DNA from 4 places in the Paenibacillus glycanilyticus genome. Region 1 is predicted to be linked to each of the others. Evidence: riboswitches for the same ligand, from Rfam matches in the RefSeq annotation. Region 1 holds a riboswitch; each other region holds the start of a gene.
The links. A riboswitch is a leader RNA that binds a small molecule or an ion and turns the genes downstream of it on or off. The one in region 1 is predicted to bind cyclic di-AMP.
Positions count from the first base shown of each region.

Region 2: another riboswitch for cyclic di-AMP. It lies ahead of ACR9FF_RS00145 (3D domain-containing protein); the one in region 1 lies ahead of ACR9FF_RS26155 (KamA family radical SAM protein).
Region 3: another riboswitch for cyclic di-AMP. It lies ahead of ACR9FF_RS29165 (hypothetical protein); the one in region 1 lies ahead of ACR9FF_RS26155 (KamA family radical SAM protein).
Region 4: another riboswitch for cyclic di-AMP. It lies ahead of ACR9FF_RS16275 (hypothetical protein); the one in region 1 lies ahead of ACR9FF_RS26155 (KamA family radical SAM protein).

Region 1 is NZ_CP195155.1:5,811,888-5,815,071, forward strand. It holds gene ACR9FF_RS26150 (alpha/beta hydrolase) at 1-35, opposite strand, end outside; gene ACR9FF_RS26155 (KamA family radical SAM protein) at 103-1,113, opposite strand; cyclic di-AMP (ydaO/yuaA leader) riboswitch at 1,296-1,434, opposite strand; gene ACR9FF_RS26160 (hypothetical protein) at 1,531-1,881, opposite strand; gene thiD (bifunctional hydroxymethylpyrimidine kinase/phosphomethylpyrimidine kinase) at 1,949-2,776, opposite strand; gene thiO (glycine oxidase ThiO) at 2,800-3,184, opposite strand, start outside.
Region 2 is NZ_CP195155.1:27,043-30,226, forward strand. It holds gene ACR9FF_RS00140 (TatD family hydrolase) at 1-396, shown strand, start outside; cyclic di-AMP (ydaO/yuaA leader) riboswitch at 580-789, shown strand; gene ACR9FF_RS00145 (3D domain-containing protein) at 1,034-2,167, shown strand; gene rnmV (ribonuclease M5) at 2,323-2,868, shown strand; gene rsmA (16S rRNA (adenine(1518)-N(6)/adenine(1519)-N(6))-dimethyltransferase RsmA) at 2,874-3,184, shown strand, end outside.
Region 3 is NZ_CP195155.1:6,459,353-6,462,536, forward strand. It holds cyclic di-AMP (ydaO/yuaA leader) riboswitch at 295-490, shown strand; cyclic di-AMP (ydaO/yuaA leader) riboswitch at 600-785, shown strand; gene ACR9FF_RS29165 (hypothetical protein) at 907-1,326, shown strand; gene kdpF (K(+)-transporting ATPase subunit F) at 1,468-1,545, shown strand; gene kdpA (potassium-transporting ATPase subunit KdpA) at 1,573-3,184, shown strand, end outside.
Region 4 is NZ_CP195155.1:3,531,493-3,534,676, forward strand. It holds gene thpD (ectoine hydroxylase) at 1-432, shown strand, start outside; gene ACR9FF_RS16270 (DUF2179 domain-containing protein) at 429-950, shown strand; cyclic di-AMP (ydaO/yuaA leader) riboswitch at 1,451-1,597, shown strand; gene ACR9FF_RS16275 (hypothetical protein) at 1,681-2,013, shown strand; cyclic di-AMP (ydaO/yuaA leader) riboswitch at 2,080-2,224, shown strand; gene ACR9FF_RS16280 (KamA family radical SAM protein) at 2,382-3,184, shown strand, end outside.

The DNA.
Region 1 (3,184 bases):
AGGTCGTTCACGATTTCCTGGCCGTATACTCTCATTGATAGAAGCCTCCCGGGATGTGAAATACGATCCCTTCTTACTTCTCCTTTTGCTTATGAACATCCTTTATTTATTCTTGGCAGGCTGACCGGACGGCAGATAGACCATATGATCATCGTGCTCCGACAAATCCTCCAGCCAAGATGCTTCAGGAGGACAATCCAGCATGATAAAACGGCCTTTTCCTTCTTCTTGATAGTGATGGTATTTCACGTAGGCTTTGCCGCCCTCTATATCCAGCAATTCAACCTTGCCGTAATCATGAGCCATCAGAAGCCGGATCCGCTTCCCAAGCTCCGCGGTTAGTTCTTTTGCTTGCTGAACGATGGAGAACTGCGTTTGCAGGGATAGACTAGACTCGGGATAAGAAGGATTAGGACGGTTAATGATAAAGGAATATGGCGAAACCCCAGCCTGGGACAGCTGATCGATCAGCTTGCCTAACAGAAGAGGATCATTATTAACGCCCTTGACAATAGGGGTTTGATTAAGAACGATTACGCCCGCTTGGTGAAGGGCATTAAAGGCTTTCTTCGCTTCGGCCGTTACTTCCCTCGGATGGTTAATCGTGGTCATTAAATAGATGCGTTTCTCCGGACTCGAGAACCGGCTTAACATCTCTAACAGTTCATGGTCCTCGTAAATCCTCATCGGATTATGAACCGGCATTCTGGAATCCAGCCTAATCGTGCCGATATGCTCGATATTCCGCAGCTGCTCGATTATTCGGGTCAGCTTTGAAATACCTAACATCAGGCTATCGCCCGTCAGCACAACCTTATGAATTTCGTTATGTTCGGCGATGTACGCAATTCCTTCCGCTGCCTGGGACACGGGAAGAAGAACCATCGACTGATAAATGTGCTTGCAGCCGGCAGCTTCCCAAGAAAACTCCTGGAGCCCGTGAGGGGCTTCCCCCGCAGCCGCAATCAGATGCTTACGGATCGGATCCTTCGGATCATCCCAGTCAATCAGGTTTAAGTAATAATCATTGACGCGAAAATGCTTCTTAAGCCGTTCTCTTTCCGCCTCCGACAGACCTGCCGATCTACTGTTATCGGCCATTGGTTGTACCATTTCGCATCCCTCCAAAAGGTTATTAAAAGCATCACCTATGCCGGGAAGTCCATCCCACCTCCACGAAAAATGAAAAAAAAGACCCCCGCAGCACAGAGCATGGATATGGTCTGTGCGCAATTTGGGCCTTTAAAACAGAAAAAGACCCTCCAAGGGTCTATCGTTTGCAATGTTATTCGCAAAAGACCCATCTCAAAGCTGACGAGGTTAGCTGACGGACTCGGGATAGATGGTTCCCTACAGCCGATAACCGGCTGATTCGCCCCAAAAGATTGGTTTCCCCGCTTCTCGGCAACGCCGAGAACTAAGCTTATTATAATTATCTCACAATTCGTAATATTGTCAACAATTAATCAGTAAAAATCCCCGCCCAAATTCCCGAGGAAGATTGGGCGGGGTTATGTTAAATCTCTGCGGTCATTTCTTATCCACTTGAAGAAGAAATAAGTGCTTAACCGAAAACGTATCCTTGATGGTATCCTCCGAAATAACGTTCAGCTTGATGAGACCGGCGATTTTGGAGGTATCGGGCTTCGAGAGCAGCCGCCATACATCGGGATCTGGAAGAGCAGCATACAGCTTGCTCTCATCGAATTCCTTGCGCTCCTGGGAAACAATCTTCACCTTGTAGCTGCCTACCTCCAGTTCGGAGAGGTCCAGCTCGGCGCAATGCTGTATAATTTCACCGCGCAGCTCGGATAATTCCTGCTCGATTTCCTTCTGTTTTTGCTTAAGCTGATAATAACGCCTGACTTTGTTATCCTCCACCTTATTCACGCTCCTCTTCATCATATGTATGACGGGAAGCGCGGAATTAGGACTGGATCTTGTCCCGCTATCTAACGGCTAGTCCTCTCTTGCGATAGGCCCAATGATTTGTTGGGCCATGCCCGCTGCCGATGGCAATGCCATCTTCAATGGCTGCCTGTATATAGGCTTTTGCCTGGCGTACGGCTTCCTCGATGTCAAGCCCTTGCGCGAGACCTGCAGTAAGAGCAGCCGAATACGTACAGCCGGTCCCATGGGTACGGGCCGTCTCGATCCGTCTGCCCGCCAGCTCGCTGTAGCCGCTGCCGTCGAAGAGCAGATCCACCGCTTCGGTTCCCGCTTCATGCCCGCCCTTGATCAGGACATAACGGGCGCCAAGGCTGGACAGCTTTTTCGCCGCTTCAAGCTTGTCGGCCTTGTTGCGTACGGCCATACCGGTCAGATGCTCGGCTTCCGGAATGTTTGGCGTTACGATCATCGTCAGAGGCAGCAGCTTGCGGGTTAAAGCCCGCACGGCCTCTACCTGAAGGAGCGACGCGCCGCCTTTGGCGATCATAACCGGATCGACCACAACCTTCTTCCAGCCGAAGAAAGCAATCGCCTCGGCTACTTCCTCGATAATCTCGGCACTAAACAACATGCCGGTCTTTAAAGCGTCAACGCCGATATCGCTGCCGACGGAGTGAATCTGGGCCTTTACCGCTTCCTTGGCGAGCGGGAATACGCCTTGCACGCCAAGGGTATTTTGCGCTGTAATCGCCGTCAAAGCAGACATCCCGTAAGCGCCAAGCTCCTGGAACGTTTTTAAATCCGCCTGAATGCCTGCTCCGCCGCCGCTGTCCGAGCCGGCAATCGTTAAAGCCCGGGCTACATTGCCGTTAATGGATTCCGCCATTTGTATTTCACCCCGTTTATCGTTTAGTAGGAAAACCGTTCCGGCGCAAACGCCGGCAGCCTGCTGCCGTTATCGATGTAATCGGCCACAACCTGTGCCGTTACCGGGCTTAGAAGAATGCCGTTGCGGTAATGGCCCGCCGCCATAATGACGCGGCCGCCCGATTCCTCTAGCGGTCCAAGCAAAGGGAAACCGTCCTGCGTGGATGGCCGGAGGCCTGCCCAGCGGTGGAACGGCTCCCGCTCCTCCAGAAACGGAAACGCCTGCTTGTTCCATTTGCGCAGCCGCTCGATTCCACGCTCCGTAACGGTTGTATCAAAGCCCGCCACATCCTCGGAAGCTCCGCATACGAGCGTACCGTTTTCTTTTGCAACCAAATAGCCCTGATTGCAGAACACCATGTGCTGG
Region 2 (3,184 bases), 970 kb from region 1:
ATTGTCATCCATAACCGGGATGCGCATGAGGACATTGTCCGTATTCTGAGGGAAGAGAAAGCGTCTGAAGTCGGAGGGGTTATGCACTGCTACTCCGGCAGCTGGGAAACGGCAAAAATGTGCCTCGATATGAACTTCTATATTTCGTTCGGCGGACCGGTCACTTTCAAAAATGCAAGGGTGCCAAAAGAGGTGCTTGCGAACGTTCCGCTTGACCGTCTTCTTATCGAAACGGACTCCCCATATTTGTCTCCACATCCATTTAGAGGGAAGAGAAATGAGAGCTCGTATGTGTCCCTGGTCGCAGAGGCAGCAGCGGAAATAACAGGAAAATCCAAGGAGGAAATCGCAGTTATTACAAGCGCAAACGGTAAAAAATGTTTTGGTATTGTTTAAAAACGGATTAAAACCGCTGAAATAAGGACTATAGCGGCGATAAAACTCTTTTTACTTGTTGGAATCGCCGATATTTGCCTTCAGAATCCTAAAATTTCGTTAAAATCGTCTTTTAACGCATCTTTACAATTCTGTGGTCAGGAATGTATGATTTTTCTCAGAGCTTTAACTTTTGTATTGGATTTCCAGTTTGCGCTTAATCTCCGAAAGCCGGAGAGCGGGGGAACCAACGACAGCGGATGCGTAGTTAAGACGTCTTGAAGCATCGCGTGGCGTATGAATTCTTCAGGGGTGAATTTTGCGGCGATTGCCATGAGCATTCGTTCCGCGGATAGGGCAGCTCTCTCGCCCGAACCCGTCAGCTAACCTCGTAAGCGATTATAGAGAGCGATCAACCTCGTGTATTCACCTTTTCCTGAATGTTTGATTACCCAGGAAGCCACGATCAGATCCTCTGTCGAAGGCTTCTTTTTATTTTCGATTTTCGCTATTCGGAAATAGTCTTTACAGGGTAAATCTTGGAGGTGGGAGGCCGTAACACTGGAGCGTGCTTGTCACGCCAATATACTTAATAGTCGCGTCAATAGTATCATGCGTAACAGTTTGGCGGCGGGGCTATGAAGGAGGACCGATAGAAGTGGGAATGATCCAGGCTAAGGAGACCCATGGGAAGCGATCATCCAGCATGACTTTCGCATTGCGATGGAAGCATGAAAACTTGCGTTTAATTGTTCTGAGTGCAATTATCTCAATCGCTATGACTTTCATGTTTTTGGTGTTGTTGTACGGATCGGCTGATAAGAGCGTATCCGTAGTAGTGAACGGACAAGAAACTGTTGTTAAGACAAAACAATGGGTCCTGCAACGCCTACTGGATGAACAAGCTATAACGGTTGGACCCTATGACGAGGTATCTCATCCTCTGAATGCGTCCATCAAAGACGGAGACCGCATCGAAATCAAGTACGCGGTTCCGGTTACCGTAAAAGCAGATGGCAAAACATCGACGGTGTACACGACAGAGAAAACAGTACAGGCGGCGATCGGGAAATTAAATATTCCTGTCCGCGATCAAGATAAAGTTATCCCGTCTCTCGATACTCAGATTTCGAAGGCAATGACGGTGACCGTTACCCGCATCGATACCAAGGTAGCAGAGAATGAACGGACTTTGCCGTTCTCGATCGTAAAGAAACAAGATCCTACCCTCGAGAAAGGGAAGGAGAAGCTGGTGCAATCCGGCAAGAATGGCGTCGTTATCGAGCGCGTGGAGAAAAAGTACGAGAACGGTGTTCTTGTCTCCTCCAAGCTGGTCGACAAGGTCGTTCAGAAGCATACGGTCAGTCAGGTCGTAGCGGTCGGATCGAAGAAGGACGTACATACGCTCTCGGCTGCGAGCACGGGCTCCTATACAAAGAGCGGCGTAACGTTTAAGGCAAAGAAGATTCTCAAGAATGTCACTTTAACCGCCTATTCGGCAGGCGTAGCTTCTACGGGCAAGGATGAGAGTCATCCGGGATACGGCATTACGGCTTCCGGCGCGAAGGTGAAGGAAGGCCGTACGATCGCGGTGGATCCGGATGTTATTCCAATTGGCTGGTGGGTGTACATCGAAGGCATTGGCTTCCGCAGAGCGGAGGATACGGGCAGCGCCATCAATGGCAACAAGATCGACGTTTACTTTGACAGCACAAGCTATGCCAATAAGTTCGGCCGGAAAAAAGGGTATACCGTATACGTGCTTGGACCAACCAAGCCAACCGCAAGCTAATGGCTTCACGCTATCGTATTTCATTGTTAAATATGCCATTATAAGAAGAGGCGCTGCCTCTTCTTTTTGTGTGTATGGAGATGCTAAGCAGGCTGCATAATCATTGACGGTGAAAGAAGAGCGAAAGTTGCTGCTTTGGAAAGGAATGTTCGCTTGTGATTAAGGAAATTATTGTGGTGGAAGGCAAAGACGATACGGTAGCCGTGAAGCGGGCCGTTGAGGCGGATACGATCGAAACGAACGGTTCTGCGGTTGGCGAGGAAGTGCTTCGCCGGATCGAGCTGGCGATGGAACGCAGAGGCGTTATTATATTTACGGACCCCGATCATGCGGGCGAGAGAATTCGCAAAATTGTCGCGCGGCGCGTGCCGGGCTGCAAGCATGCTTTTCTGCCGCAGGAGAAGGCCATGTACAAAGGCGATATCGGAATCGAGAACGCAAGCCCCGAAGCGATTCGTCAGGCGCTCTCCGAGCTGCGGACGGAGATGGCGGCGGGAGAAGGGGACATTACCTGGGAGGATCTGATGGAAGCGGGTCTTATCGTCCATCCGGACGCGGCAAACCGCCGTCTTCGGATGGGCAAGCTGCTTGGGATCGGATATGCGAACGGCAAGCAGTTTTTCAAACGGTGTACAAGCTTCCGGATCTCCCGCGAAGAATTCGCGGAGGCTCTGCGTACGATGGAACAGGGACAGGAGTGAACGGTATGAGCGGAAACGATATGAAGGCGATTGAAGTAGCAACGCCGAAACGCACGAAGGAAATTATCGCGAAGTATGGCTTCTCGTTTAAGAAGAGCTTGGGCCAGAACTTCCTGATTGATCAAAATATTTTGCACAAGATCGTAAACGCGGCCGGACTCGACAAGACGAAGGGCGCTCTTGAGATCGGACCGGGCATCGGCGCGCTCACGCAGCATCTGGCTGCGGCAGCGGGCACGGTAACGGCTATTGAGATCGACAACCGGCTTATTCCGATACTGGGTGACATTCTGGCGGGCGAGGAGCATGTGAAGGT
Region 3 (3,184 bases), 650 kb from region 1:
TATTGTCCCAAAATTAGCTGACGAAAACAAGGGGCGAAAAAGTCCAATCGTTCCAGAATACGCCCATTCCTCCCTCTTATCTGGCAACCCGGATAAACCAATTTAGGCTTGGCATATACCTAAGTTTCACAACGAATTGCAGCATTCGGGAGATATAAGGTCCAAGAAGGAGCATGGTAGAGTTCCCTCCAAATGTAAACGCTCTAACCAAACTCCTTGTCAGAATTAGACAATATGCCGCCTCTACGGTTCATTTACAACTTCGGCCGTCAGGCGTAATATACGATTCAGCAAATGTAACAATCGCTGAGTTTCCGTTAAGGGAAACGGGGGAACCAATCGATAAGCGGCATGGCAACGGTGTGAGAGCCGGCGCGGCATGCTTATCCGGGGTGAATCCGGGAAAAGGCTGCGCGCGGCCGAACCCGGTAGGGCGACTCTCACCGTCCGAATCCGTCAGCTAACCTCGTAAGCGATGAAAATGCGACTGCCCATTAGGCAGGGCATTTTCCAAGTAGAGAGGATGATGTGATCTTGTGACCTTTAAAGGCCGCGGGGATCTTTCCTCTGCGGCTTTTTCTCATGCCATTTTTAATCAACTGTCTTTATCGCTTAATCCCCTTCTCGGGGAACGGGGGAACCAATCGGACGGGCGGCTGTTCCATACAGCCAGCTTGTCCACGGGGTGAATCGCCGAAGCAGCGCGGGACGCGCGGCATCGGCGTAGGGCGACTCTTACGCCCGAATCCGTCAGCTAACTTCGTCAGCGTACCAAGAGAGGCAACGATGATCGTGAATATAGGCGCGGTTTATTTTCTGCTGCGCTTATAAGCCGCGTGAAGAGTCCCTCTTCCGCGGCTTTTTTGTTTGTCGTTGATTCCTCTAACGAAAAGAGGAGCGTAAACCATGGACGATTATATACTCGTCTCCGCACCCAACGTGCAGGGCGAGGATTTCATTAAACAGCTGCTGCGCCGGCATATCCCGTTTGCCGCCATCGTAAACAACAAGACCGAATACGAGCGGATGCTGGAGCTTGGCGTATCCACGATCATCGTCATTAATACAACCGATGAAGCCACCTGGCGTGTTCCGGAGCTCCCCGTCGGACGGATCTTTTTATTCGAAAGAAGCTTGAACCTGTGCTGCCGTTATATCCAGATCTGCCGCAGCTGGACATCCAAATCGATCTGCGTCGTTACGGACAGCGCGAATCCCCGTCTGATCTATAAAGGGATGGGCGCCAATTACGTCATTCATTCCAGCCATGCGGATACTTCTTTTTTAATCATAAACGACCTCATGGCGAGCCAAGATAATCGGTAAGGTCGAAAGTTATTCGCCATTCTTTTAGGAGGAATTTGCTATGCAGGATATCTATATGGTGCTGCTTCTGGCAGCGATATTCATACTTTTCGCCGGCTTTATGCAATGGTGCGACCGGGCTATTCAAGAGGAGGATAAGCGATGATCGTCACGTTAGTGCTTGCCCTGTTTCTTTTTCTTTACTTGATTTACGCCTTGATCAATCCGGAGAAATTTTAAAACCTTATCGATCGCTGGGAGGCCACAATGGATATTTTACAGCTCATTATCGTGATTGGCGTGCTCGTACTGCTCGTCAAACCGCTCGGAACCTACGTGTACCACGTGTACTCGGATCAACCGAACCGGACCGACCGTTTATTCGGCGGCATAGAACGGTTCATCTATAAAGTCATCGGGCTGAAATCGCGTGACGGCATGACTTGGAAAAAGTACGCGTTAAGCTTCCTTCTTACGAATATCGTGCTCGTCGCGCTCAGTTATCTGATTCTGCGGCTGCAGGGCAGCCTTCCGGGCAATCCCAACGGCATCGGCGCTATGGAAGAAACGCTGTCGTTCAATACCGTCATCAGCTTTATTACGAATACGAACCTGCAGCATTACAGCGGCGAAACGGGGCTGTCCTATTTCTCGCAGATGGCCGTCATCATGATGATGATGTTCACCTCGGCGGCTACCGGCTTCTCGGTTGCGATTGCTTTTATCCGCGGCTTAACGAGCAGAGGCAGCACAATCGGCAATTTCTTTACCGATTTCGTGAAATCCCACACGCGGATTTTCCTGCCGCTCGCAACGCTTATTACGCTGGTTCTCGTGGCTCTTCACGTGCCGCAGACGCTGCAGCCTAACGTAACGGCAACAACGCTGGAAGGAGCAACGCAAAGCATCGCCATCGGGCCGGTTGCTTCGCTGGAATCGATCAAGCATCTGGGTACTAACGGCGGCGGCTTTATGGGAGCTAACTCGGCGCATCCTTTCGAGAATCCAAGCCCGCTGACGAACGTGATCGAGATTTTGTCCATGTGGGCGCTGCCTGCTTGTCTTCCTTATGTATACGGCCGTTTCGCCGGCAACCGCAAGCAAGGCTGGGTTGTGTTTGGCGCCATGATGTCGCTGTTCCTGGTATTTCTCGCGACGGTCTACACGGCTGAGCTGCACGGCAACCCGGTACTGAACAACCTTGGCGCAGACGCCTCGCAAGGCAGCATGGAAGGCAAGGAAGTCCGGTTCGGCATTGCCCAGTCCTCCCTCTTTACGGCGGTGACGACGGCGGCTACTACCGGTTCGGTCAACAACATGCATGATACGCTGACTCCGATCGGCGGTCTTGTTCCGCTGGCGGAGATGATGCTTAACGTCGTGTTTGGCGGCAAAGGCGTTGGTCTCGTCAATATGTTGATGTACGCGATTCTTGCCGTCTTTATCGCGGGACTAATGGTCGGTCGGACACCGGAGTTTCTCGGACGGAAAATCGAACCGAAGGAAATGAAGCTGATCGCGATCGCGATTCTCGTCCACCCGTTTATCATCTTGGCGCCAACCGCCATTGCTTTCCTGACGGATCTTGGCCAAGGTGCCATTACGAATCCGGGCTTTCACGGCATCTCGCAGGTGCTCTATGAATACACTTCTTCGGCTTCGAATAACGGCTCCGGCTTTGAAGGTCTTGCCGACAATACGCCGTTCTGGAACATGACGACCGGCCTTGTCATGCTGCTTGGACGGTATGTATCGATGATTGCCATGCTGGCTGTTGCCGGATCCCTGGTCCGCAAAAATACCGTACCGGAGACGATCGGCACATTCCGGACGGACAACGTGCTGTTTGGCGGCATTCTAGTAGGAACCGTCGTTATAG
Region 4 (3,184 bases), 2.3 Mb from region 1:
GAAACCTGGCACGTGGAAGACGGCATGCCGTCCATGCGCGCGCTTAGTTGCTCCATCGCGCTGGAGGATAATACGCCTCATAACGGGCCGCTTATGGTTATGCCGGGTTCTCATCGGAAATTCGTATCCTGCGTTGGCCAAACGCCGGAGAATCATTTCAAGGATTCGCTTCGGAAGCAGGAATACGGCGTTCCCGATCAAGACAGCTTGACCTTCCTAGCGCAAGAAGGAGGAATCGTAATGCCGGTTGGCAAGGCAGGCTCGGTTCTCTTATTCGACTGTAATGTAATGCACGGCTCGTCGAGTAATATTTCGCCGTATCCAAGAAGCAATGTCTTTATGGTTTACAACAGCGTAGATAACCGGCTTGTCCAGCCCTATTCGGGGCAGAAGCCCCGTCCTGCCTACATCGCTTCCCGTTCAGAGCAATGAGTCTTGTTCTAATCACTCTTTCGATTTTGGGCATTAATATTGCCTATGTATCTATCTTTACGCTGCGCCTTATTCTTGTGCTGAAAGGCAAGAGAGGCGCAGCCTCTCTATTCGCGATGGTAGAGGTGTTCATTTATCTGGCGGGATTAAACCTTGTCCTAAACAATCTATCGAGTCCGATTCATATGGCGGCCTATTGCATGGGCTTTGGCATTGGCGTCTATCTGGGTAGCCGAATCGAAGAACAGCTCGCTCTTGGCTATTCGGTCGTTCAGGTGATTTCGAATTCGGTGAACACAAGCCTGCCGGACAAGCTTCGTCAATACGGATACGGCGTCACGTCATGGACCGGGGAAGGGCGGGATGGTCAGCGGCTTGTCATGCAGGTGCTGGTGAAGCGCAGCAACGAGAAGCGGCTGCTTGAACGAATCGAAGCGGATGCTCCAAAGGCATTCGTCATCTCGCATGAGCCCCGTCATTTCCGCGGAGGCTTCTGGGCGAAGTTGCTAGAGAAATAATGATCCGGAACATGCAGAGCGGATATTTCTAAAACAATGGAGTCGCATAATGATGCGGCTTTTTTGTTTTTTAATTAGGAAAGTACGACACGGGATTTGCTTTACAACTGGGGGTAAAGTATGGTTTAAACAATGCATTTGATGGGAGGGAATTGTCATCGATTCGATAGCGGTGCTCGATTATTATAAAATAAACAGAGAAGTTTCGAATGGCACGCAGATAACCGTTAAAGAAGCTAGGAAGCTGTACCTTTATAAAGAAAAGATTATGACAAAGTACAGGGAATTCCGCTTGGAGGATGTTTCGGATATGTCTTATAAAGAACTGGGGGAAGAGGAGGGGTTTCTTTATTTGCATACGAATCAAGGAGTTTTTCCTTTTATGATTTCTGTAAACCCTCAATCCTTTATGGATTCGTATTTTCAGCTTGTTAAACCGACACTCTGAAAACTGTCGTGCCTGATTCGATCATTTTGACTTTAAATATCTAAACGCTTACAATAAGTTTACGCTTAGTTTTCAGCTTGCTTGGCTGAAAAGCGGGGGAACCAATCCATTGGGGCGAATCATTTCACAATCAGAAATGTAGGATACCATCTTATCCGAGCCCGCCAGCTAACCTCGTCAGCAGTAGATGGGTCCATTACCTTATGCTTAATTTGATAAGAGACCCTTCATTTGTGGGGCTCTTTTTTTGTGCCCAGCAAATCTAACAAAGGGGAGATGAAAATGAAACATGCAGATTATCGTTCCGAAACGCAGGATTCTGATTCAGAAAATCCTCCGTATTTCGGAACCAAGGAAGACCATTTTCGGATCCTTAAAGTCGTGACCAGAAAATATGAATTTTATAAAAAAGCCGAAGAACATTTTTCATTTGCTTTTCTTGCAATGATGGTCATTAGTGTTATCACAAGGTATAGTAAGATCGTAACACTGCCAAAGATGATTTTTATGTGGGCACTTGTAATCTTATCCCTATTAGGGTTATGGACGATTGTAAACAAACGAATTTGGAAACAGAGAAAAATTTCATTGGAGAAGTATACTTCATTAAAATAACCAGGCTAGGAATAAAGTCCTTTATCTATTGCAGGAAATGTTTGACTAATCAAACATTAATGATACAATAAGTCTACGCTTAGTTTTCAGCCTTGGCTGAAAAGCGGGGGAACCAGTCAATTGGGGCGAATCATTTCGATAAATCAGAAATGTAGGGTACCATCTTACCCGAGTCCGTCAGCTAACCTCGTCAGCAGTGGATGGGTCAATTCCGACGCATGAAATCAACTTGAGATTGTCCGAGACCCTTTATTTCATTTAAGGGTCTCTTTTTATTTTATGACCCAGCTGATGAAGTTCTCTTGGCATTTTGACAATTTGGCTCCCTTTAATCTCCCTGTAGCAGGGCATCAAAGGAGCAAGGTCTAATGCAAAAAGTGAAGTACATTACGGATATTGCCAAAGTAAGTGCGTTGCCGGAGCAGGAAAGACAAGTGTTAAAGCCCATTACGGATAAGTTTGTATTTCGTGTGAATGATTATTATTTAAGCCTTATTGATTGGGAAGATCCTGACGATCCGATTCGCAAACTTGTTATTCCAAATGAAGGCGAACTGCTGGAATATGGCCGGTGGGATGCATCAGACGAGGATACGAATTATGTCGTTCCCGGATGTCAGCACAAGTATGCGACGACAGCGCTGCTTATCGTATCGGAAGTGTGCGGTTCCTATTGCAGGTATTGTTTTCGCAAACGTTTGTTTCGAAATGATGTGAAAGAAGCGATGGCAGACGTATCGCCTGGTATTGCCTATATAGCCTCGCATCCGGAGATAAACAATGTTCTTCTTACCGGGGGAGACAGTCTAATTCTGGCTACTTCCAAGCTCCGCTTCATTATCGAGCAGCTGCGTCAAATCGATCACGTCAAAATTATCAGGCTTGGTTCTAAAATGCCAGTATTTAATCCGATGAGAATCTATGAAGATGAAGAGCTGCTCGCTCTAATTCGCGAATTTTCCACGGAAGAGAAACGGATTTATGTGATGGCACATATTAATCATCCCAGGGAAATTACCGCGGAGGCTAAGCGAGGCTTCAAGGCGCTCCATGAAGCTGGAGCAATTGTAGTGAACCAGACACCTGTGTTAAAAGGAATTAATGATCAGCCGGCTGTACTGTCTGAACTCCTTGACCGTCTGTCATGGGCTGGTGTAACGCCTTATTATTT